3 regions of the Arthrobacter sp. 05T423 genome follow, and region 1 is predicted to be linked to each of the others. Evidence: riboswitches for the same ligand, from Rfam matches in the RefSeq annotation. Region 1 holds a riboswitch; each other region holds the start of a gene.
What was found. A riboswitch is a leader RNA that binds a small molecule or an ion and turns the genes downstream of it on or off. The one in region 1 is predicted to bind S-adenosylmethionine.
Positions count from the first base shown of each region.

Region 2: linked by a shared signal. The riboswitch ahead of AC1DFE_RS01710 (aminotransferase class V-fold PLP-dependent enzyme) and the one ahead of AC1DFE_RS06475 (bifunctional o-acetylhomoserine/o-acetylserine sulfhydrylase) in region 1 are both predicted to bind S-adenosylmethionine.
Region 3: linked by a shared signal. The riboswitch ahead of AC1DFE_RS15520 (DUF1737 domain-containing protein) and the one ahead of AC1DFE_RS06475 (bifunctional o-acetylhomoserine/o-acetylserine sulfhydrylase) in region 1 are both predicted to bind S-adenosylmethionine.

Region 1 covers NZ_JBFTLC010000005.1:163,917-171,309, forward strand. The annotation lists gene AC1DFE_RS06475 (bifunctional o-acetylhomoserine/o-acetylserine sulfhydrylase) at 76-1,392, opposite strand; SAM riboswitch class IV at 1,434-1,550, opposite strand; gene AC1DFE_RS06480 (VOC family protein) at 1,679-2,317, shown strand; gene AC1DFE_RS06485 (CPBP family intramembrane glutamic endopeptidase) at 2,474-3,253, opposite strand; gene AC1DFE_RS06490 (histidine phosphatase family protein) at 3,360-4,040, shown strand; gene AC1DFE_RS06495 (DeoR/GlpR family DNA-binding transcription regulator) at 4,085-4,873, opposite strand; gene AC1DFE_RS06500 (amidohydrolase family protein) at 4,985-6,196, opposite strand; gene AC1DFE_RS06505 (NAD(P)/FAD-dependent oxidoreductase) at 6,208-7,326, opposite strand; gene AC1DFE_RS06510 (glycine C-acetyltransferase) at 7,372-7,393, opposite strand, start outside.
Region 2 covers NZ_JBFTLC010000001.1:354,149-361,541, reverse strand. The annotation lists gene rsgA (ribosome small subunit-dependent GTPase A) at 1-511, shown strand, start outside; gene hisN (histidinol-phosphatase) at 578-1,390, shown strand; SAM riboswitch class IV at 1,562-1,675, shown strand; gene AC1DFE_RS01710 (aminotransferase class V-fold PLP-dependent enzyme) at 1,711-3,117, shown strand; gene AC1DFE_RS01705 (class I SAM-dependent methyltransferase) at 3,217-3,996, shown strand; gene AC1DFE_RS01700 (metal-dependent transcriptional regulator) at 4,007-4,720, shown strand; gene AC1DFE_RS01695 (fluoride efflux transporter FluC) at 4,726-5,181, shown strand; gene AC1DFE_RS01690 (fluoride efflux transporter FluC) at 5,178-5,543, shown strand; gene AC1DFE_RS01685 (MFS transporter) at 5,530-6,918, opposite strand; gene AC1DFE_RS01680 (hypothetical protein) at 6,941-7,303, shown strand; gene AC1DFE_RS01675 (hypothetical protein) at 7,389-7,393, shown strand, end outside.
Region 3 covers NZ_JBFTLC010000021.1:57,235-64,627, reverse strand. The annotation lists gene AC1DFE_RS15540 (EAL domain-containing protein) at 129-1,226, shown strand; gene AC1DFE_RS15535 (PLP-dependent cysteine synthase family protein) at 1,228-2,229, opposite strand; gene AC1DFE_RS15530 (aromatic amino acid ammonia-lyase) at 2,274-3,947, opposite strand; gene AC1DFE_RS15525 (NtaA/DmoA family FMN-dependent monooxygenase) at 3,970-5,265, opposite strand; SAM riboswitch class IV at 5,508-5,622, shown strand; gene AC1DFE_RS15520 (DUF1737 domain-containing protein) at 5,636-5,944, shown strand; gene AC1DFE_RS15515 (rhodanese-like domain-containing protein) at 5,941-6,351, shown strand; gene AC1DFE_RS15510 (O-succinylhomoserine sulfhydrylase) at 6,353-7,393, shown strand, end outside.

The DNA.
Region 1 (7,393 bases):
ATGTGCGAAGAATGTGACGGCTGTGTGACTCCCGGCCCGCTCACGGGACGGGAGTCACACCCGTGGCACCTGAAGTCAGACGCCTTTGGCCGCGCGGAATCCGGCGTCGAGGTCGGCAAGGATGTCGTCGATGTGCTCCAGGCCCACGGACAGCCGGACCAGGCCAGGGGCAACACCGGCCACGCTCTGCTGTTCCGGAGTCAGCTGGCTGTGCGTGGTCGACGCCGGGTGGATGACCAGGGAACGGACGTCGCCGATGTTCGCCACGTGGGAATGCAGCTCCAGGGCGTCCACAAAGCGCTTGCCGGCTTCGGCGCCGCCGGCCACCGTAAACGCCACCACCGCGCCGGTGCCCTTGGAGCCATACTTAAGGCCACGCTCGTACCAGGGGCTGGACGGCAGTCCGGCGTAGGCCACGGACTCGACGTCGTCGCGGGCTTCCAGCCAACTGGCCACCGCCTCTGCGTTGGCCACGTGGCGCTCCACCCGCAGGCTCAGTGTCTCCAGGCCCTGGGCGATGAGGAAGGCATTGAACGGGGACACTGCGGAACCCAGGTCGCGCAGCAGCTGGACTCGCGCCTTGAGGATGTAGGAGAGATTGGCCCCCAGGGCTCCGCCCGCGCCGAGGTCCCGGGCGTAGACGAGCCCGTTGTACGTGGGGTCCGGCGTGTTGAAGCCCGGGAAGCGCCCGGGATCCGTGCCGAAGTCGAAGTTTCCTGAATCCACGATGACACCTGCAATGGCGGCTCCGTGCCCGCCCAGGTACTTGGTGGCCGAGTGCACCACGATGTCTGCGCCCCACTCGAACGGCCGGATGAGGTAGGGCGTGGAAAGAGTGTTGTCCACGATCAGCGGCACGCCGGCGTCGTGGGCTGTCCGGGCAACGCCTTCGATGTCCAGGACGTCCTGCCGGGGGTTGGACACTACCTCGGCGAAGAAGAGCTTGGTGTTCGGCTGCACGGCATCGCGCCACTGCTGCAGGTTGTCCGGGTCGGCCACGAAGGTGACGGATACGCCGAACTTCTTCAGCGTGTGTGCCAGCAGGTTGTACGTGCCGCCGTAGAGGCTGGGGCTGGCCACCACATGGTCGCCGGCCTCGGCGATGTTGAGGATGGCGTATGTTTCGGCGGCCTGTCCGGAGCTCAGGAGCAGTGCGGCAAGCCCGCCTTCCAGGCTGGCGATCCGCTGCTCAACGGCGTCCTGGGTGGGGTTGCCGATCCGGGTGTAGATGGGAGCGATCTCGGCGAGCGCGAAGCGGTCCGCTGCGCTTTCTGCGCTGGGGAAGACGAACGACGTCGTCTGGTAGATCGGCAGCGACCGGGCTCCGGTGGCGCTGTCCGGCGTCTGGCCGGCGTGGATCTGACGGGTTTCGAATGACCATGCGTTGGACATGGGGCTCCTCTGCTGAAGGGGCATGTGCTGGTCCCTGCACAGGCCCGCGCTTGCCGCACGGCGGGCGCCGCGCAGCCAGGTCTTCACCCGGGGCACCCCGCCGCGGTGGAGGGTTGCCGGCCAGCGAGCCGGGGCTTCCTTCGCTGGCACTCATGACCTGCGATCAGTGTAGGAATGGCAGTGTTACGCGCACAGCTTTGTGACGAACTTCGTCAAAGTATGGACTTTTCTCAAGGTTAGGCGAGCCTTAGCTGAGAGCCCCGTCACAAAGTGCCAAGATGAGGGCATGCGCATGGATCACGTCTCTTACGCCTGTGAACACGATGGCCTCGCGGCCACCACCGAACGTATCTCCTCCGCCCTCGGCGTCGAAGCCGTTAAGGGCGGGGTGCACCCCCGGTTTGGAACCCGGAACATGATTATTCCGCTGGCCGGCCATAAGTACCTTGAGGTTGTTGAGGTCCTGGACCACCCGGCGTCGGACAAGGCACCGTTCGGCCAGGCCGTCCGGGCCCGGTCCGCGGCGGGCGGCGGCTGGATGGGCTGGTGCGTCGAAGTTGACGACCTCGCCCCCTTCGAGGAACGCCTGGGCCGCTCGGCGGTCAACGGCAACCGCAAGTTCCCGGACGGCCGCGAACTTGTCTGGAAGCAGATCGGCATCCTTGGCCTGATTGCGGACCCGCAGGTTCCTTACATGCTGAAGTGGGAGGGCGATCCGGAACTGCACCCGTCCAATGCCTATGACAGCAATGTGAAGATGTCCAGCCTCACGATCGCGGGCTCTGCCGAGCGCGTGACCGAGTGGCTCGGCGAGCCGGTGGAACGGCCGCTTGAGGACGTCGCCGTGAACTGGGTAGCCCCGCACGGTACACCGGGCATCCTTTCCGTCACGTTCGAAACCACAGCAGGCGCCGTCACCATCTGACGCGTTTACTGCGCCCCACTTCGGCCGCCATCAGCGGGTGCCAACGACGTCACCCGCTGATGGCGGCCGAATCATTTTTAACGGCTGCTCGCTTGCGTAATCCGACTTGCCCACGCAGCCGGACTGGCCCGACGGCCTTACCGGACAGGCTGGTTCCTAGCCCAGCCCGACGGCCTTGCCAAACAGGCTGAACCCGACGAACGCCACGATGTCCAGCAGGGCATGCGCGATGACCAGCGGCATCACGCGGCGGGTCTTGGTGTAGACCCAGGCGAAAACCACGCCCATGATGGCGTTCCCAATGAAGGGTCCGAACCCCTGGTAGAGGTGGTAGCTGCCGCGGAGCATGGAGGAGACAAAGATCGCCAGGGGGGTGGACCAGCCGAACTTGCCGAACCGGTCCAGAAGGTAGCCCACCACAATGGCTTCCTCCACGATCGCGTGGCGCACGGCGGACAGGATCAGCACGGGCACCGTCCACCAGTAAGCGTCCAGGCCGCTGGGGATGATCGCCGTCGTAATGCCGAGGGCACGCCCGGCGGCGTACAGGCCAAGTGACGGGATGCCGATCAGGCCGGCCAGCCCAAGCCCCTGCAGGAGGTCCTTTCCGGGCCGGGCAAAGTTGAATCCCAGCTTCCGAAACGCGGAGCCGGCGTCGTGCCCCGACCCGGGCTTCGCCTGGCGCTGGTCGGTCAGGAAGAAGATCACCAGCAGGACCGGCACGAGGGCAAAGATGATGTCCAGCAGCTGGTAGGTCAGGTCGAAATATTCGCGCGTGCTCTGTGACCTGTTCAGCGTGGACGTGCCCTGCGCCAGCGGCGCCCGGGTCAGTTTGTCGAGCAGCTGCACCACGGAGTAGACGGCCGACTGTCCCAGTGACAGACCGAGGACAATCCAGACTTCGAACCGCAGCCGGCGGCGGGAAGGAACCAACATATTCCTATCTTGCCTGCACCTGCTGGTACTTACCTGTCAGCCGGTCGCTTTCCTGCCAGCACGTCGGTTCCCGTGCCGCGGCGGGCTGACCCTATGCTGGGGAACTATGAGCGCTCCCGGCAAAATCATCATGATCCGGCACGGCCAGTCGGCAGCCAACGCCGACACCTCCATCTACAACAGGGTGCCCGACTACCGGATTCCGCTGACGGAACTTGGCCTGGAGCAGGCCAAGGCCGCCGGGGAGCGCATCCGCCGCGAACTGGACGGCGGCCAGGTGAGCGTCTACGTCTCGCCGTACCTGCGCGCTTACCAGACCCTCGAGGCGCTCAACCTTGGGTCCCTGACGGAACGGGTCATCGAGGAGCCGCGGCTGCGCGAGCAGGACTGGGCCAACTTCCAGATCTCCGGGGACATCGAGGACCAGAAGGAGCTCCGCAACGCGTACGGGCATTTCTTCTACCGCTTCCGGGAAGGCGAGTCCGGCTCCGACGTGTACGACCGGATCTCCTCGTTCATGGAGACCCTGTACCGGCACTGGTCCAAACCCGACTACTCCCCCAACACCCTGCTGGTCACCCACGGGCTCACCATGCGCCTGTTCTGCATGCGCTGGTTCCACTGGTCGGTGGAGTACTTCGAGTCGCTGAACAACCCCGAAAACGCGGAGGTCCGCATGCTGGTGCGCAACAGCCTGGGCAAGTACCGCCTCGACGTCCCCTTCACCCAGTGGGTGGACCGGAGGATGGATGAAACAGTGCTGGACGCCCCGCCGGTCATCTTCTAGGCGCCGCCGGCTTTTCCAGGCGATTCCACAGGCGCCGTGCTTTCTTAGTCCCCCGCCACTATGACTTCGGTGCCGCGGGCTTCGAACGCGGCCTTGTCCGCCGCCGAAATGCCTGAATCGGTGATGAGCCGGGTGAAGTTGTAGCCGTCCATGGTGGCGAACGCCCGGCGGCCCACCTTCGAGGAGTCTGCGATCACGTACGAAACGCTGGCCCGGCTGGCGAGCAGCGCATTGACTGTCGCCTCCGCCTCACCCGTGTTCGTGGGCCCCACCTCGGGATCAACGCCGTTGACTCCGATGAAGGCGATGTCCAGCACCACCTTCTGCATGATGATGTCCGTGTACGGGCCCACAAGTTCATAGGACCGCGTGTTGAGGATGCCGCCGGTCACCATCACCTTGATGTTCGGCCGGACGGCAAGCTGCGAGGCGATGTTAATAGCGTTGGTGACCACCGTGAGGGTGGGCTGGTTCGACGGCGAGTTGAGGTCCTCGCGGGTGGCCAGGATCTGCGCCAACGCGGTGCTCGTGGTCCCGCCGCACAGGCCGATGACCATGCCCGGGGCAATGAGCGCCGAAGCGGCCAAGGCGACCTCCTGCTTGGCCACGGCGTGGTCGTCCCGGTTGTACCTGCCGGGAAGGTCGTAGGCCAGGGCGCCGGTGGTGGCGCCGCCGCGGGTACGCGTCAGCAGCCGGCGCTTCGCCAGGCTGTCCAGGTCCCGCCGCGCGGTTGCCGGTGATACGCCGAGCCGGGTGACGATCTCCTCGACTTCCACCTGGCCGGACTGGGCGAGGAGGTCAAGGATGGCCGTCAGTCGGTCGGTGCGCGTCATTCAGGGCCTTTCAAGATCCAAAACGTCACGAAAAAATGACGTTTTTTGATTGTATCAGACCCCTAACAATCATCTTGCGTCACATGCGACACCTGACGGCACCGCCCGACACTACCGTGCCCGCACCCCTGCACGCCAAACGGCGTGGGTCAGCGGCATGCCCGGCCGGTAAGCCAGGTGGGTGGCGGACGGAGCGTTAAGGACGTGCAAGTCTGCCCGGTGCCCGACGGCGATGGACCCCACCGCGCGTTCGCCGTCGACGTCGTTGCCGGACTCGCGCTGCAACGCGAGGGCACCGCCGTATGTCGCCCCCCGGACGGCCTCATGGACGCTCAGTCCCATCTGGAGGACGGCTGTGGTGACACAGAACGCCATGGAACTCGTGTAGGACGTGCCGGGATTGCAGTTGGACGCGAGCGCCAGGGGCACGCCGGCATCCAGGAGCTGCCGGCCGGGGGCCAGCGGCTGGCGGGTGGACAGATCGCAGGCCGGCAGGCAGGTGGCCACCGTTCCCCGGCTGCCCGTTCCGGCTGCGGCATCCCAGCCGGCCCAGCTGGCAGCGAGATCGGCAATGTCCTGCTCCGAGAGATAGTTGGCGTGGTCCACGCTTGCTGCGCCGAACTCCACCGCGAGGCGGACTCCGGCGCCGTGCCCCAGCTGGTTGCCGTGCACCCGCAGCCCCAGTCCGGCGTCGCGGCAGGCCTGCAACACCGCGCGGGACTGCTCCTCTGTGAAGGCCCCGCGTTCACAGAACACGTCAGCCCAGCTGACATACGGAAGGACCGCATCCAGCATCGGGCCGCAGACGAGCTTGGTGTACTCATCCGCGTCAACCCCGGCCGGCACCAGGTGGGCGCCCAGGTAGGTGACTTCGTCGGCCACGGTCGAGGCGATCCGGGCGCTCCTGGCTTCCTGCTCGACGTCCAGGCCGTAGCCGGTTTTCGTCTCCAGGTACGTCGTGCCCTGCGACACGGCTTCGGCGACGCGCCCGTGGGCCAGCCTCGTGAGGTCGTAGTCGCCGGTGTTGCGGGTGGCTTCGGTGGTGACGGCGATGCCGCCGGCGTTGTACTCCTCCCCCGCCATCCGCGCCTCGAATTCCGCGGTCCGGTCCCCGGCGAAAATGAGGTGCGTGTGGGAGTCCACCCAGCCGGGCAGCAGGGCCCGGCCGCCCGCGTCCACGGCGTCGTCGGCTGCCGGAGCGGAGGATGCCTGGCCGATCCAGGAGATGCGCTCCCCCTCGATCACCACTGCCGCGTCCTTGAGGACGCGGCGCTCCGGGTCCTGGGTCATCAGTTCGGCAATGTTGGTGATCAGGGTGCTCATGGATCCATTCTTCAGCGCCGGATGGACCAGCGCGTCGCAGCCAGCGCATCCGCCGTCCGGGATACCGGACCGTCGCTGGCAGGCTGCCCGGTTCCGGCCTCCTGCCCCGCAAGGATCTGGGCGGCGGCGAGTTCGGCAATGCCGGACGACGTCTGGAACCCGTAGCCGCCCTGGCCTGCGAGCCAGTAGAAGCCGCGGGCCTCGGCGTCGAACCCCACTACCGGGACGCCGTCGGCCGCCTCCGTGCGCAGGCCGGTCCAGGCCGTCCGGACGGCACCGATCCCCAGCGTTGTCAGGGTGTTGAGGCGGGAGATGAGCCGCTCCACGTCCCCGGGACGGGGACGTGCGTCCTCCGCCGGGCTGGCCACGTGTTCCGACGGCGAGATCAGCATGTCGACGCCGTCCCTGCGGAAGTAGAAGGAGTCGTCGGCTGCAGCCACCATGGGGCTGCCGTCCGGCAGCGGATGGTCGACGCCGACAATTGCCGCCGTGCGGCGGTACGGCTGCAGCCCGGTCTTCTCGACGCCGCTGAGCACCGCCAGCTCGTCCGCCCAGGCACCGGCCGCGTTGACCAGCACGCCGGCGGAGAAGCCCTCCTGCCCGGCTCCGATCTCCCAGCCTGCTCCAAGCCGCTGCGCCGAATGGACGCGGGCGCCCGTGATGACGTCCACGCCTGCAGCCTGCGCCCGCGCCCGGTGCCGCTCGAGGAGGACCGGGGCGTCGCAGCCAAAGGACCCGGTGTCCAGGCCGGCGGCGGAGAAGGAGTCCGGCCTCAGGGCCGGGCACAGCCCGAGCGCCTCCCGGTGGCTGATCAGGCGCATCTGGCCGCTGGCCTCGGCCCGCACCGACTCCTCGTCCCCGATCAGCAGAAAGCTGCGCGGGGACAGCACGGGCCGGGGCTGTCCGGCGTCGTCTGCCGCGATCAGTTCGAGGGTGCGGACGGTGAGTTCCTGCACCACCGGCGGACCGTAGCTGGGATTGAGCTGCCGGGCCGAGCGCGAGGACGTGTGGTAGGCGAGCTGCTGCTCCGCCTCCACGAGGGCCACGGTGCAGTTGCCGGCCAGCGCGGAGGCCAGGGACAGCCCGGCAATCCCGCCGCCCACAATGACTACGTCATAAGTTGATGCCATGGCCTCAATCCTTACAGATGGCCCGAACCTACGCAGCCACCGAACCTACGCAGCCACCGCGTCCCGG
Region 2 (7,393 bases), on a different contig from region 1:
CGACGGCCTCTCGGCCCGGCTCGACGTTGCCGCGGTGTCCGAACTCCGCGCCCATCTGGACGGCAAGGTGACAGTGATGCTGGGGCACTCCGGCGTCGGCAAATCCACCATGGTCAACGCGCTGACGGGCGCCGAGCGCGCCACCGGCGGCGTCAACGCCGTGACGGGCCGCGGACGCCACACGTCGTCGTCGGCCCTCGCCCTCAAGCTTGCTGATGCCCCCACGGGGAGCTGGATCATCGACACGCCGGGCATCCGCTCCTTCGGGCTGGCCCACGTCGATCCGGACCGCATCCTGCACTCCTTTCCCGACCTTCAGCCGGGCACCGAGGCCTGCGAACGCGGCTGCAAGCACGACGCCACCGCCGTCAACTGCGGCGTTGATGCCTGGGTCGCAGCCGGGCACGCCGGCCCCACCGGAGCAGCCAGGCTCGTGTCCCTGCGCCGCCTGCTAGGCACCGACCCCCGCATGGAGGCCCAGGAAACCAAGGAACTCGGCAGCGTCAGCTAGCGCCCACGGCCGCAGCGCGGCCGGAACCTCCCCGCCCCGACCGGCCTTTGAGGGTAGTTTGGAAGCATGACCCAACCCGCTTCAACCTACAACGATGACCTGCGTCTGGCCCACGTGCTGGCCGATTCCGTGGACGACCAGACCATGAGCCGGTTCAAGGCGCTGGACCTTCAGATCGAGACGAAGCCAGATCTGACGCCGGTCACCGATGCGGACAAGGCCGCCGAGGAGTCCATCCGCGGCCAGCTGTCCCGCTCCCGCCCCCGCGACGCCGTGCTCGGCGAGGAGTTCGGAAGTTCCGGCCACGGTTCGCGCCGCTGGATCATCGACCCCATCGACGGCACCAAGAACTTTGTTCGCGGCGTTCCGGTTTGGGCCACGCTGATCGCCCTCGTCGACGAAGGCGAACCCGTCGTGGGCGTGGTCAGCGCACCGGCACTGGGCAAGCGCTGGTGGGCGGCCAAGGGCGCCGGCGCCTACACAGGCCGTTCCCTAGCGGCCGCCACGAGGCTCAAGGTGTCCAATGTGTCCAGCCTCGCCGACGCCTCGCTGTCCTACTCCAGCCTCGGCGGCTGGAAGGACCGCGGAAACCTCGATGAGTTCCTGCAGCTCACCGAGGATGTGTGGCGCACCCGCGCCTTCGGGGATTTCTGGTCCTACTGCCTGGTGGCCGAAGGAGCGGTGGATATCGCCTGCGAACCGGAGCTGAACCTGTACGACATGGCGGCGCTGGTGCCGATCGTGACGGAGGCAGGCGGCCGCTTCACCTCCCTCGAGGGCACGGACGGCCCGTTCGGCGGCAATGCACTGGCTACCAACTCGATCCTGCACTCTGAAGTCCTCAAGCGTCTCAACCCGCAACTGGACGACTTGCTTTAGTTTCCGCTCCGAAGCCCCTCAGCTMAATTTTGCGACGGCGGGCGCCCTCTTTTGGTGGCGCCCGCCGTCGTTTCTTCGGCAGCAGGCCGAATATCTGGCCCACGTAATAATCCGCTTAACATTCCGGACCGCCTTTTTCTTCGCCCGTCCGGATGTCCTAGTCTCGTAACAGGTCACGAGTGCCAGCGCTAAACCCCGGTTAGCTGGCCGGCAACCCTCCATTCGCGGTGGGGTGCCCCGGGTGACGACCAGGCCGATCCGGAACGGACGCGGCAAGCGCGGATCCCCGTCACACGGGGTCCTTTTCTCAGTGAGGTCCCATGACGACTGCCATCATTTCTTCCACCACCGACGCCGGCGTGCTGGATGGCCGGTTTGCGGCCGCCGGCCGTCCCCTGGCCGCCGTCACCGGCGCGGAGATCCAGGCACCGCTGATCCAGGGCGGCCACATCCGTTACGCCAACCTTGACTACGGCGCCTCCGCGCCTGCGCTGTCGGTTGTTTCCGCATACCTCAATGAGATCCTGCCGTATTACGCGAGCGTGCACCGCGGCGCCGGCTATGCCTCGCAGATCAGCACGTCCGTGTACGAGAACGCGCGCGACATCGTCCGGGAGTTCGTGGGCGGCCGCGCGGATGACGCCGTCATCTTCACCCGGAACACCACCGACTCCCTCAACCTCCTGGCCGGCTGCCTCCCGGTGGAGGACCACCACCACACGGGGGAAGTGCTCTACCTCGACATCGAGCACCACGCCAACCTGCTGCCGTGGCAGGGCGTGCCGCACCGCAGCGTGGTGGCCTCGGACACGCTGGAAGCCACCATCAGCAGCCTGCGGGCGGAACTGGAGCACGGCGATGTCAGCCTCCTGGCTGTGACTGGCGCCTCCAACGTCACCGGGGAAATCCTTCCGATCCGGCGCCTTGCTGCGCTGGCCCATGAATTCGGCGCCCGGATCGTGGTGGACGCCGCCCAGCTCGCGCCGCACCGCCGCGTCAACATCGCCGCAGACGACGTCGACTACCTCGCCTTCTCCGGCCACAAGCTCTACGCCCCCTTCGGCGCCGGCGTCCTGATCGGCCGTCCTGACTGGCTCGACGCCGGCACCCCGCACCTCGCCGGCGGCGGTGCGGTCAGTGAAGCCAGGCTCGACGGCGTCAGCTGGGCCACCGGCCCCGCCCGCCACGAGGGCGGCTCACCCAACGTGCTCGGTGCGGCCACCCTGGCCCGGGCAACCCAGGTCATCGCTGCCCTGGACCCGCAGAGCTGGCACGCCCACGAGGCTGCCATCCGGTCCTTCCTCGTCGAAGGATTGCGCGAGATCGACGGCGTCACCGTCCACCAGATCTTCGCTGACAGCGACCCGGACGACGCCATCGGTGTGGTCAACTTCTCCGTGGAGGGTTACGACGCCGGTTTGGTGGCCGCCTACCTGTCCGCCGAACACGGCGTGGGCCTGCGCGACGGCCGCTTCTGCGCCCACCCGCTGCTGAAGCGCCTCGGCCTGCCGTCCGGTTCGCTGCGTGCCAGCTTCGGCGTGGGATCACGGCTGGAGGACGCCCGGCGGCTGCTCGCCGGCATCGGGGAGCTATGCCGCTCCGGCCTGGGCTGGGACTACGTAGTGGACGCCGGGCGCTGGGTTCCGGCAAATGACACGCGCACGTACCCCGACTGGGCACCCAACACCCCCGGCACCGCCGGCGCCGCACCCTGTGTACAGGACTGACGGCGCCCAGGACTGACGTCACCCGGTCCTGCTGCCGCAACGGTCACCGTACGGTAGATTCGAAAGGTAATTTTCGACGTCGGCCTAAGGAGACTGTGCGTGGCACGGGGTGGTCCCAAACTTCATCACGGGCGTCGGCAGGAGCTGGGACAGAGCTTCCGGGACGGCGGCGAGCACTACCACCGCGTGCGTCCCGGCTACCCTCGCGACTCCGCCGACTGGCTCATTCCGGCCGGGGCGCGTACGGCCGCGGATATCGGCGCCGGAACGGGGAAGTTCACCGCGCTGCTGGTGGAACGCGGGCTCAGCGTCAGCGCGGTGGACCCCTCCCTGGACATGCTCGAGCAGCTCAGCCTCGCCTATCCCGGGGTTCAGGCTTTGGAGGGGACCGCGGAGGAGACCGGACTGCCCGGGGCGGCATTCGACGTCGTCAGCGTTGCCCAGGCGTGGCACTGGTGCGACCCGCTGCGGGCAAGCACGGAACTTTCCCGGATCCTCAAGCCCCAGGGCGTGCTGGGCCTGATCTGGAACCAGCTGGACACGTCAGTGCCATGGGTGCACCGGCTTTCCCGCATCATGCACGCCGGGGACGTCCACAAACCGGATTTCCGCCCCAGGATCGGCCCGGAATTCACGTCCCTGGAAAGCCACCTGACCCGGTGGGAGGATCCCGTCACCCCGGACGACATCCTTGAGCTGACAAAGTCCCGCAGCTACTACCTCGCGGCCAACGACGCCACCCGTGCCAAGGTGGCCGGCAACCTGACCTGGTACCTGCACGAGCACCTGGGGCATGCCGGGGACGAAGAGCTGCAGCTCCCCTACCTCACCCAGACCTGGCGGGCTGTCAGGGCCGAGCGCCGTGGTGGCAGCAGGTAGGCTTGACGCTGTGAAGACCAGCACGCCCTCCTCCTCGATCGAGGACTACGTTAAGGTCATCTATTCCTTCACGGAATGGCAGGACAAGCCCATCACCTCCACGCAGCTTGCACAGCGCCTCGGGGTAGCCAATTCATCGGTCTCCGAGATGGTGCGCAAGCTCAAGGACCAGGGCCTGGTCCTGCACAAACCGTACAGCGCCATCACGCTAACGCCGCAGGGCGTCCGGCTTGCCCTCTCCATGGTCAGGCGGCACCGGCTGATCGAAACGTATCTGGTCGAGGACCTCGGATACAGCTGGGACGAAGTCCACGACGAGGCCGAGCAGTTGGAACATGCGGTCTCGGACACGTTTATTGAGCGGCTGGCGGACCGGCTGGGTAACCCTGCCAGGGACCCGCACGGCGATCCCATCCCCTCGGCCGACGGAACCGTCCGGATGCCCTCCGCCCACCGGATGATCGAGCTCGATGACGGCCACACCGGCAGGATCACCAGGATCAGCGACGAGAATCCCGAATTGCTGCGTTACCTCGCTGCGGAAAAAATCAGCCTCGACGCCGACGTCGAAGTGCGCGGCCGCAAGCCCTTCGGCGGCGCCCTGGTGGTCCGCATCGGCGCACACGGGACCGGCCGCGACGTAGACCTCGCCGACGAGGTGGCCTCCGCACTGTGGATCCACAGCGATTCCGCCCACCCCGGCTGCCGCATGGTGGGACTGTAGCCGCGGTGCGGGCTCCCCTGGCCGGTCGCACCGGCGCCGCCCCCAAGACAAACTCCGGCTACGGCTGGCGGGTCTGGACGGCCGTAGCCGCGGGCGGCCTGCTGGGCACCGAACTCCGGTACGTGCTGGGCCTGCTGTTCCCGGACCAGCCAGGAGACCTGCCATGGGCCACGCTGGGCATCAACATCGCCGGGAGCTTCGTCCTCTCGGCCCTCACCACTGTCTGGATTGCCCGGCCACACACTGCGTTCTGGCTCCGGGCCGCCATCGGCCCGGGTGTGCTGGGCTCGTTCACCACGTTCTCCGCCGTCGTATTCTCCACCGACCAGCTGACCCGCACCGGGCTCCCGGTACTGGGGCTACTCTACGTGGGACTGTCCGTCCTGCTGGGGATGGCGGCGGCGGCCGCCGGCTGGCGGACCGGCAAGGTGCTCGGCAGTACTGATGGGACCGGAACGTGACGGCAATTCTCGTGGGTGTTTTCGGCATCGCTGGAGCCCTCCTCAGGTTTGTTGTGGACGGCTGGCTGGCCGGCTACCCGTCGCCGCGGCGGCACTGGCCGTGGGCTACCCTGCTGGTCAATGTGGCAGGTTCGTTCGTGATCGGACTGTCCGTGGGCGCCACTGCCGCGTTCGGCCCCGAATGGCACTCAGCCCTGGCCACCGGATTCGCCGGGGGCTTGACCACCTTCAGTTCCTGGACCACTGCGACGGTGCGGCTGGCCAGTGAACGGCGCTACCTCGCCGCCGCCGGCAACATCCTCGCCAATCTGCTGCTGGGGCTGGCCGCGGCCGCAGCAGGCCTTGCCATTACTGGCGGTTAGCCTGCACCGGGTTGCGGATTCCGACGGCGGAGCACGCCGCACCCAGCAATAGCAGCGCGGCCGTAGCCAGCAGCGCGCGGTGCAGGCCCGGCGTCGTCAGCTCCGGACCCACGATGAAGCCCGCAAACGCGATGCAGACCAGCCCGGCGATTCTCGAGACGGCATTGTTGACGGCTGAGCCCACTCCGGCCTGCTTTTCCGGGACGGATCCCAGGATGGCCGCCGTCAGGGGCGCCACGGTCATGGAAAGGCCGAGGCCGAAGACTACCTGCCCGGGCAGGACCTGGGTCCAGTAGTCCAGAGAGCCTTCCACGGAAAGAGTCAGCAGGAAACCGGCGGCGCACAGCACCGGACCGGCGGTCATGAACCACCGCGGCCCGTACTTGCCGGCGAGTCCTCCGAAGAATGACGCCAAGAGCATCAGGATCACCGTTGAGGGCAGCAGCGCCAGGCCGGCGGTGGTCGCCTTCATGCCGCCGACCTGCTGGATATAGATCCCCAGGGCAAAGAACCCGAGCGAAAAGCCGCCGTAGATGGCGGCGGTGGCGATGTTGCCCCAGCCGAAGTTCCGCACCGTGAACATGCTCAGGGGCAGGAGCGGCGCGGCCGTGCGGGATTCGTGGACGAGGAAAAGCGCGGTGGCTACGACGCCGGCGGCCAGCGGCAGCCAGACCTGCGGGCTGCCCCAGCCCGCGGTCCCCTGTTCGATCAGCGCGTAGACCGGTCCGCCAAGGGCGACCACGGCCAGGAGCGCCCCCGCAATGTCGATGCGGCCTGCGGCACCGGGGACGGTGTCAGCCTTCCGCAGCCTGGCCAGCACCGGCCAGATTGCCGCCGCCGGCAGGACGTTGACGAAGAAGATGACCCGCCATGAGAGCAGATCCACGGAGACGCCGCCAATCAAGGGGGCCACGATCGCGGCAGCGCTGGTCCACGCGGACCACTTGCCGATGGCTGCCCCCTGGGCACCGCTATCAAAATGGCTGACAATCAGCGCGAGCGAGCTGGGCACCAGGAGTGCTCCGGCCACTCCCTGCAGACCCCGGCTGACCACCAGTATTTCGCCGGTCCACGCTGCCCCGCACAGGACCGAGGTGAGGGCAAACCCGCCCAGGCCCCACTGCAGCACACGGACGCGTCCGAATTGGTCCGAGAGCGAGCCGGCCGCCAGTATGAGTGCACCAAGTGTCAGGAGGTAGGCGTCCACCACCCACTGCTGGATGCGGAGGCCGCCGCCGAGTTCCCTGCCGATGGCGGGCAGCGCCAGGCTGACGACGAAGCTGTCCAGGATGGCCATGAATGACGCCACAATCGCGACGGTCAGTACCTGTCGCTGCAGGCGCGTGGGCGCGGTGGTCTGGCTGGCATCGCTCATGACTTACCGTATCGTGGACTGGATGATCAGCAGACGTGATGTGGCAATTGCCCTGGATGTACCACTGGAAATGGCGCAGCGCCACGGCATTCCCAAGCTTCTGACCGAAGCCCAGCTCGGCGAACTGCTGGACAATCCCCCTGCCTGGCTGGTCCAGTCCCGCGCCAACCGGACAGGGAAGAGGCCGGTGTGGGTACATCTCGTCTGTGCGGTCTGCGGCTACGAGGAGGCGGCCCGGCCCAAGAAGTGGTGGCCCGAATTCACGTACGTCGTTTGCGGGCACCACCGGCCCTCCGAAGTTCCCAGGCCGGCGCCCGGGCATGTCCGGAGCGAGTTCGACGGCGTGGGCACCCGGTTCGTGGGAATCGCCGACGTTACGGGCTGACGGGGGACGCTTACATCTGGACTCAAACAGGCGTAATTTACGTAGGGAGGGGCACCCTCCTGCCCCTCGGACGAGGGAGCACGCCATGCC
Region 3 (7,393 bases), on a different contig from region 1:
AATGCGGGACAAGCCGGTGCCCTGCGTTGTAGTCTTCTTCCACGGCCAACTGCCCGTACCCGCAGGGGTAATGACACGCGGCCGGGTTCCGGGCTCAGCCGGAATGAGTACGCATAAAGGAATAGCCGATGTCTTGGGACGAGAATTCCCTTCCCGCATTGACGGACTCGCTGCCCACGGCCCTGGGGGCCCAGGCAGCGTTGCCTGCGGACATAGGGGAAATTACTGTGCGCTGGCAAGCCCACCAGATCATCACCGAACTGCTTGCCGAATCAGATCCGGCGAGCGCGTGGACCCGCACACAGCTGCGTGCGCTTTTGGACGCCCACCCGGATAATCCCGAATACGTGCTGCTCGAGCACCTCACCGCCACCACAGGGCTGGCCAACGCCGAGAACGGTGCCATCCCGGTCAGCGCGCCATCCCAGGCTGTGGCCCCGCCTGAGCCGGTGCCATTCACCCGGCGCAGCAGGAATCGTATTGAAGCCATCATTGCCGACAGGATGCTGATGACCGCGTTCCAGCCGATCCGCGGGCTTCCCGAGGGGCAGGTCATCGGTGTGGAGGCCCTGACCCGGTTTGTCAGTGACGACGGTGCCAGCGCGGACCATTGGTTCAATGAGGCAGAATCCGTCGGGCTCGGCACCGACCTTGAACTCGCGGCACTGCACCAGGCCCTCGCTGCCGCGCAGGCCGTGCCCGACCACATGTTCATCGCCCTGAACCTGACACCGGCCACGTGCGCGGACCCGCGGATCCCGGGGCTGCTGGAACATTCCCAGCTTGCCATGGACCGGATCGTCATCGACCTGAACGGTTCGATCCCCCTCGACCAGTACCCGTCACTGACGGCGGCCACAGCTCCGCTCCGGCGCCGCGGACTGCGCATCGCCGTGAACGGCGCCGAAGCCGGCTTCGCGTCCATGGACCAGGTCGTGGAGCTTCACCCGGACATCATCAAACTGGACCGGAACTTCATTGCGGGCATCGAGAACTCCCCCGGCCAGCGCCTGAGGGCCGCCGCCATGGCCGAACTCGCCCGCTACATTGACGCTGTGGTCGGCGCGCAAGGGGTCGAGACACCGGAGGAACTCGAGGCCGTGACCGCCCTTGGCATGGCGGCTGCGCAGGGCTACCTCCTGGGCCGGCCCTCCATCCACCCGCTGGATTGGAACGCCTGGATCCGTTCGGAAAGTGAGACTGCCGCCAGCGGCCCGGCTTCCTGAGCTAGTCCTCCGCGAGGTCGGTGGCCAGACGGATGTGGTTGTCCGCCAGCCACACGGGGTTGAAGGCCTTGCTCTGGTAGTTGCTGCCCGTGTCCGGAGCGATCGCCACCACCACTGACCCATGCGGTGCCGCCCTTGCCACCCGGAGCGCGGCCGCCACTGTCAGGCCCGACGATGGCCCGAGGGACAGCCCTTCGTCGTTGAGCAGCCGGTGCAGGGTGGTGTACACCTCGTCATTCGGGATCCGCAGGAACCGGTCCAGCAGGCCGCGGTCAAAGACCTTTGGCCAGTCCGGTTTGGGCCAGGAGTTGCCGACGCCGTCCACCAGGATCTGGCCCGGATGCCCGCCGCTGTAGACGGAGCCGTAGGGGTCCGCGCCAATCACCTCCACGTGGCCGCCGGACTTCTCCTTGAGGTACCGCCCGTTCCCGGTGATGGTGCCGCCGGTGCCCACGCCCGCGACGAAGTGCGTCACACGGCCGGCCGTCTGCTCCCAGATTTCCGGTGCAGTCCCCTCGTAGTGCGCCCGCGGATTGGCAGGGTTGTCGAACTGCAGCGGACGCCATGCGCCGGGGATTTGGGCCGTGATCCGGGCAGCGACCGCCCTCGCGTTCTCCGGCGAAGCCGACGGCGCGCTCCAGTCCGTGAACACCACCCGCGCCCCGTACCGGTTGAGTGCCTCCAGCTTTTCGGACGAAATGGAGTCGCCGGTAACCACCACCACGGGATGGCCGGTCAGCGCCCCAATCAGCGCGAGCCCGATTCCGGTGTTCCCGGAGGTGCTTTCCACGATCGTCCCGCCGGGCTGCAGCTCGCCGGCGCGCTCGGCCGCCCGGACCATGCTTAACGCGGTCCGGTCCTTGATGGACCCGCCGGGGTTCTCGGATTCAAGTTTGACGAAGACGGTGCTCCCCAGCCCCCGGCTCAGCACGTCCAGTGGCACCAGCGGGGTGTTCCCCACCCGTGCCAGCACAGCGCCGGCGTCGACGGCCGGATCCAGCATGGGCCCCACATGCCTTGGCTGGCGGCCGCTCCCTGTCACGGTTGTCATGGTTTTCCTCCCCCGTCATCCGGACCGCCGCCGTTAGGGCCGCCGTTATTCGGAGTGTCCAGCCCCTGTGTCCGTAATGCCGGCAGTCCTGCCAGCAGGTCCGCCAGCGCAGCGCGCGCACTGTCAACCAGCACCGCCGCGGGCAGCTGCGCGGCCAGCAGCCCCGAGAGGCGCGCCACGACCGCCCCGGTTCCGGTTCCGAGCTGCCGGACTTCAGCCTCCCGCAGATCCGTGTCCTGCGCCTCCGCCAATAGGTAGGAAGCCGTCAATGCCTCGATGGTGAGGAGCTTGGCCGCAGCCTCCACGGATCGCTCCAGCTGTTGGAGGGCCAGCGGGGCCAGCGTGGAATGGTCCTCCACGTCCGCGGACAGCGTGGGGGCACCGAGCGTGGCAGGCGCTGCCAGGAACTTCAGCTCCGCCAGCAGGCCGGCAGCCGAATACCAGAGCAGACCCGGCAGGTCCTCGGACGCGAGCGGGGTGCCGGCCCGTGCCGCTTCGAGGTTGAGCTGGCGGATCAGGCGCTGCGGCGGGTAGAGCTTGGCGATCCGCCGCTCGCTGCTGATTCCCACGTGCGCCAGCCCCAGCCGCACCGCCTCAAATGCCAGGGCCAGCTGCATCGGCTGGAAGTTTCCGCCGGACACCATCCGGCCGGAAGCCACATCCGTCAGCGGGTTGTCGCCCCGGCCGTTCAGTTCCACCTCCAGCGCCTCGGCCAGGGCGGTTACCTGGGTCCTGAAGGCACCGTGCGTCTGCGGTGCGGCCCGGAAGGACAGGGCATCCTGGACCGACACCTGCCGCCGCGGATCCTCCAGCCAGCCACCGCGTACCAGGCGCCGGACGTTGGCAGCCGAGACGCTCTGGCCGTTCACCGCCTTGGCCGACTGCACGGCCGGCGAAAACGGGCTGAGGTTCCCGGCGCCGTCGTACCTTGCAGTGGCCTCGAGTGACAGCGCCAGCGCAGTGTCCGCCAGATCGGCGAGCCACCGGATGCGACGGAGTTCCAGCGCGCCGGCGCCGATCGAATAGGAGTTGGCGCTGACCAGCGCGAGGGCCTCGCCGGGCGCCAGGATCAGCGGTTCCAGCGCGGCGGCAGAGAGTGCCTCCGCGCCGGCCAGCAGGCCGCCGTCGGCAGCAAGCGCCTGCCCCTCCCCGATGGCGACGGCGGCAACCGCCGCAAGCTGGGTAAGGTCCGATGAGCCGACGGACCCGTCGCGCGGAACGGCCGGCAGCACGCCCCTGTTCAGCAGTTCGGCGTAGAACCGGGCAGTTTGCGGGCGGACCCCCGAGCCTCCCCGGGTGAATCCGATGAGCCTAGCCAGGATGAGGGCCCGGACTTCATCCGGGTCCAGCAACTCGCCGACGCCGCTGTGGTGGTACCGCACCACCTGCAGCTGGAAGTCGCGGATGGATTCCTGTTCCACGGCCGTGTCACGGCCGGAGCCGAGCAGGGTGTTGAGGCCGTAGACCCGGTGGCCGGAATCGATGGCCGCCTGCACCACCTCGCGTGAGAGCCCCACGAGTTCAAGTGCTTCGGCGCTGAGGACCACCTCCACTGCGGGATCGGCTGCTGCCGCGGCCACGTCGTCGGCACGGATGTGGGCCGTGCCGATCAGGAACGTGCCGCTGCGGACGCCCGGCCTCACTCCGTGGCGTCCCCCGGTCCCTGCCATTGGACCAGCCCCTGCCATGGCCCTAGAAGTCCAGCAGGTTCCGGCGGAAGCCGCCGTCGCCGTAGCTCGTCCGCAGCAGCCCGCGACGGCGCAGCACCGGCGCCAGCCGGTCCAGCACGCCATGGATGGTGGCCGGGTCCACGAAGCCGGAGAAGAGGAAGCCGTCGCCGCCCACTGCGGCCCCGGTTTCCTCAAGGTAGTCGGCGATTTCCTCGGCCGTGCCGATGATGCTGTCACCGGCCCCGCCGCTTCGGGCCTGCAGGATCTCCCGCAGGGTGGAACCCGGCGGCGCGGCCTTGGTGAAGTGCTCCAGGGTGCCCTGGTTGCTGTTGGTGCTGAGCTCGGGAAGGGGCGCGTCGAGGTCGAACTTCTTGAAGTCGATGACGGACAGGTAGGAGATCGAGTTGAGCTGGCTGTCGATGTCCCGCTGCGTGAGCTCGCGGCGGGCGGTCCGCAGCTCCTCGGCCTCGGCCTCGGAGCCGGTCACGGTGGGCTTCAGGACGAACAGCACCTTGACGTCGTCGGCGTTCCGTCCGGCCGCGGCGGCCTCGGCGCGGATGGAGTCGCGGTAGGCCTTCATGCCGCCGGCACCGCGGGCCAGCGCAATCGCAACATCCGCGTTCGCCCCGGCGAAGGCCTTGCCCCGCGGGGATGCCCCGGCCTGCACCAGCACCGGTTCCTCCGGCAGCGGGGCCGTGTTCAGAGGTCCCCGGACCTTGAAGAACTCCCCGTCGTGGTGGATCGGCCGGACCTTGGTGTGGTCCGCGAAGACGCCTGCCCTGGTGTCCTCCAGGATGGCGTCCGGTTCCCAGCTGCGCCAAAGCTTCCGCACGACGCCTACGAACTCCTCGGCCTTCTCGTAGCGGAGGTCGTGCTCGATCTGCTGGTCCAGCCCGTAGTTCTGCGCGGCAAGGTCGCTGCCGGAGGTCACCACGTTCCAGCCCAGCTGTCCGTTGGAGAAGTGCTGCAGCGTGGCAAGCAGCCGGGCTGCGGTGAACGGCGGATAGAACGAGGCGCTGATGGTGGGCACAATGCCGAGGTGCTCCGTGGCGGACAGCAGGTACGGCACCAGGGCCAGCGGATCGTGCTTCGGGGCAAAGGATGCCTGCGCCAGCGAAACCTCCGCGCTGCCGCCGTAGGTGTCGGGGACGGTGAGCGAGTCCTCGATGATGAACAGGTCCAGCCCCGCCCGTTCAAACTCCCGGACCGCGTGCTGGTAAGGGGCGGGTTTCTTCCAGTCATAGCCGATTCCGTACCCGGGCGTCCCCCAGCCCTGGACCCCGAAGCCGTGGCCCACAAACCATCCAAAGTGCAGCATGGGAGTCACTGTATTCGCGGTCGAATCATTCACTGCGGCCTGGTTTCATCCGGCGTTACGGCGGTTCATCTCCCGTCATTATCCTCCCGGCCAACGGCTTTGTGACCGCAACGCGGGGTCACTTACGGCCGCTTCCGCACCCGGATTGGGCCGTAAGTGACCCCGCGTTGCCGTTTGGTGCGTTACGGAAGATGACGGCGGCGGCGGTGCGCGCCGCCGCCGTCAGTGCTACGTTTTCGGGGAGTAATGAGTACCGGCATTAAGCCCTGACTGGCCGGTCGGCAACCCTCCTTCCACGGCGGGGTGCCTCAGGTGAATACTCGGCATATCGACCACTTCGAGCTGCAAGCGTGAGAAAAGGAGATCCGTCGTGTCAGACGCCCCCGGCGTTGCAACGCTGCCGTCCCAGCAGGATAAACCTGAGGAAAAGCTGTCCTACCGCCTGATCACGGGGCCGGACGACCGCTCGTTCTGTGAGCGCATCTCCGCGGCCCTGGCCGAGGGGTACGTGCTGCACGGCAGCCCGGCCGCCACGTTCAACGGCACCAGCGTCATCGTGGCCCAGGCCGTCATCCTGCCGGACGCCGTCGCCAGCGCGGATGCCGCCGTCGCCACCGCCGTGGACCGGCTGGACTCCGACGAGGACCTCAGCGCAGAAGCCTACGAGGGCCACGCATGAGCTACGCCGGAGACCTCACCCCGCAGGACGCGTGGGCCAAGCTCGAAGAAGGCGCCGTCCTGGTTGATGTGCGCACCGAAGGCGAATGGGCGCACATCGGCATCCCGGACACTAAGGCAACCGACAACGACCCCCTGTTCATCCAGTGGACCTTTCCCGGCGGCATCCCCAACCCCGACTTCGTCGAGCAGCTGAAGCAGCAGGCTCCCGAGGACACCAAGGCGGAGCTGCTTTTCCTCTGCCGCTCCGGCCAGCGCTCCATCGCCGCCGCCATCGCCGCCACGCAGGCCGGTTTCACCGCCTACAACGTGCTCGAAGGCTTCGAGGGCGAACCCGACCGCTACGGCGAGCGCACCGTGAACGGCTGGAAGAACCGCGGACTGCCGACGAACCTGGGAAAGAACTAAGTTGACTTTTAATCACGACGCCGCCGGCTGGAGCCCCGATACCCAGGCCGTCCGCGGCGGACTTGACCGCACCAATTTCCAAGAGACCACCGAGCCGGTCTTCCTGAACTCCGGATTCGTCTACGAATCCGCCGCGGCCGCCGAGCGCGCCTTCACCGGCGAGGACGAACGCTTCGTTTACTCGCGCTACGGCAACCCCTCCGTGGCCACCTTCCAGGAACGGCTCCGCCTGCTCGAAGGCACCGAGGCATGTTTTGCGACGGCGTCCGGCATGTCCGCCGTGTTCACCGCCCTTGGCGCCCTGCTCGCGGCCGGGGACCGCGTGGTGGCCAGCCGTTCCCTGTTCGGCTCCTGTTTCGTGATCCTCAACGAAATCCTGCCCCGCTGGGGCGTGGAGACGGTGTTCGTGGACGGCCCGGACCTCGAGCAGTGGCGCGCGGCCCTCTCGGTCCCCACCGCCGCCGTGTTCTTCGAATCCCCGTCCAATCCCATGCAGGAAATCGTGGACATCGCGGCGGTCAGCGAACTCGCCCACGCCGCCGGCGCCAAGGTTGTGGCGGACAACGTCTTCGCCACACCGCTGCTGCAGCGCTGCGGAGACCTGGGCGCGGACGTGATCGTCTACTCCGGCACCAAGCACATCGACGGCCAGGGCCGGGTGATGGGCGGCGCCATCCTGGGCACCAAGGAATTCATCGACGGGCCGGTCAAGCAGCTCATGCGCCACACCGGCCCGGCGCTGTCCTCGTTCAATGCCTGGGTCCTCACGAAGGGCCTCGAGACCATGGCGCTGCGCGTGAACCACTCCTCCGCCACGGCACTGCGCCTGGCCGAATGGCTGGAAGCCCAGCCCGCCGTCAACTGGGTCAAGTACCCGCTGCTCAAGTCGCACCCGCAGTTCGAGCTTGCGGCCAAGCAGATGAAGGCCGGCGGCACCGTCCTCACGCTGGAGCTTGCGACGACGGCCGGCCAGTCGGGCAAAGAAGCCGCCTTTGCGCTTTTGGACGCCCTGAGGATCATCGACATCTCCAACAACCTTGGC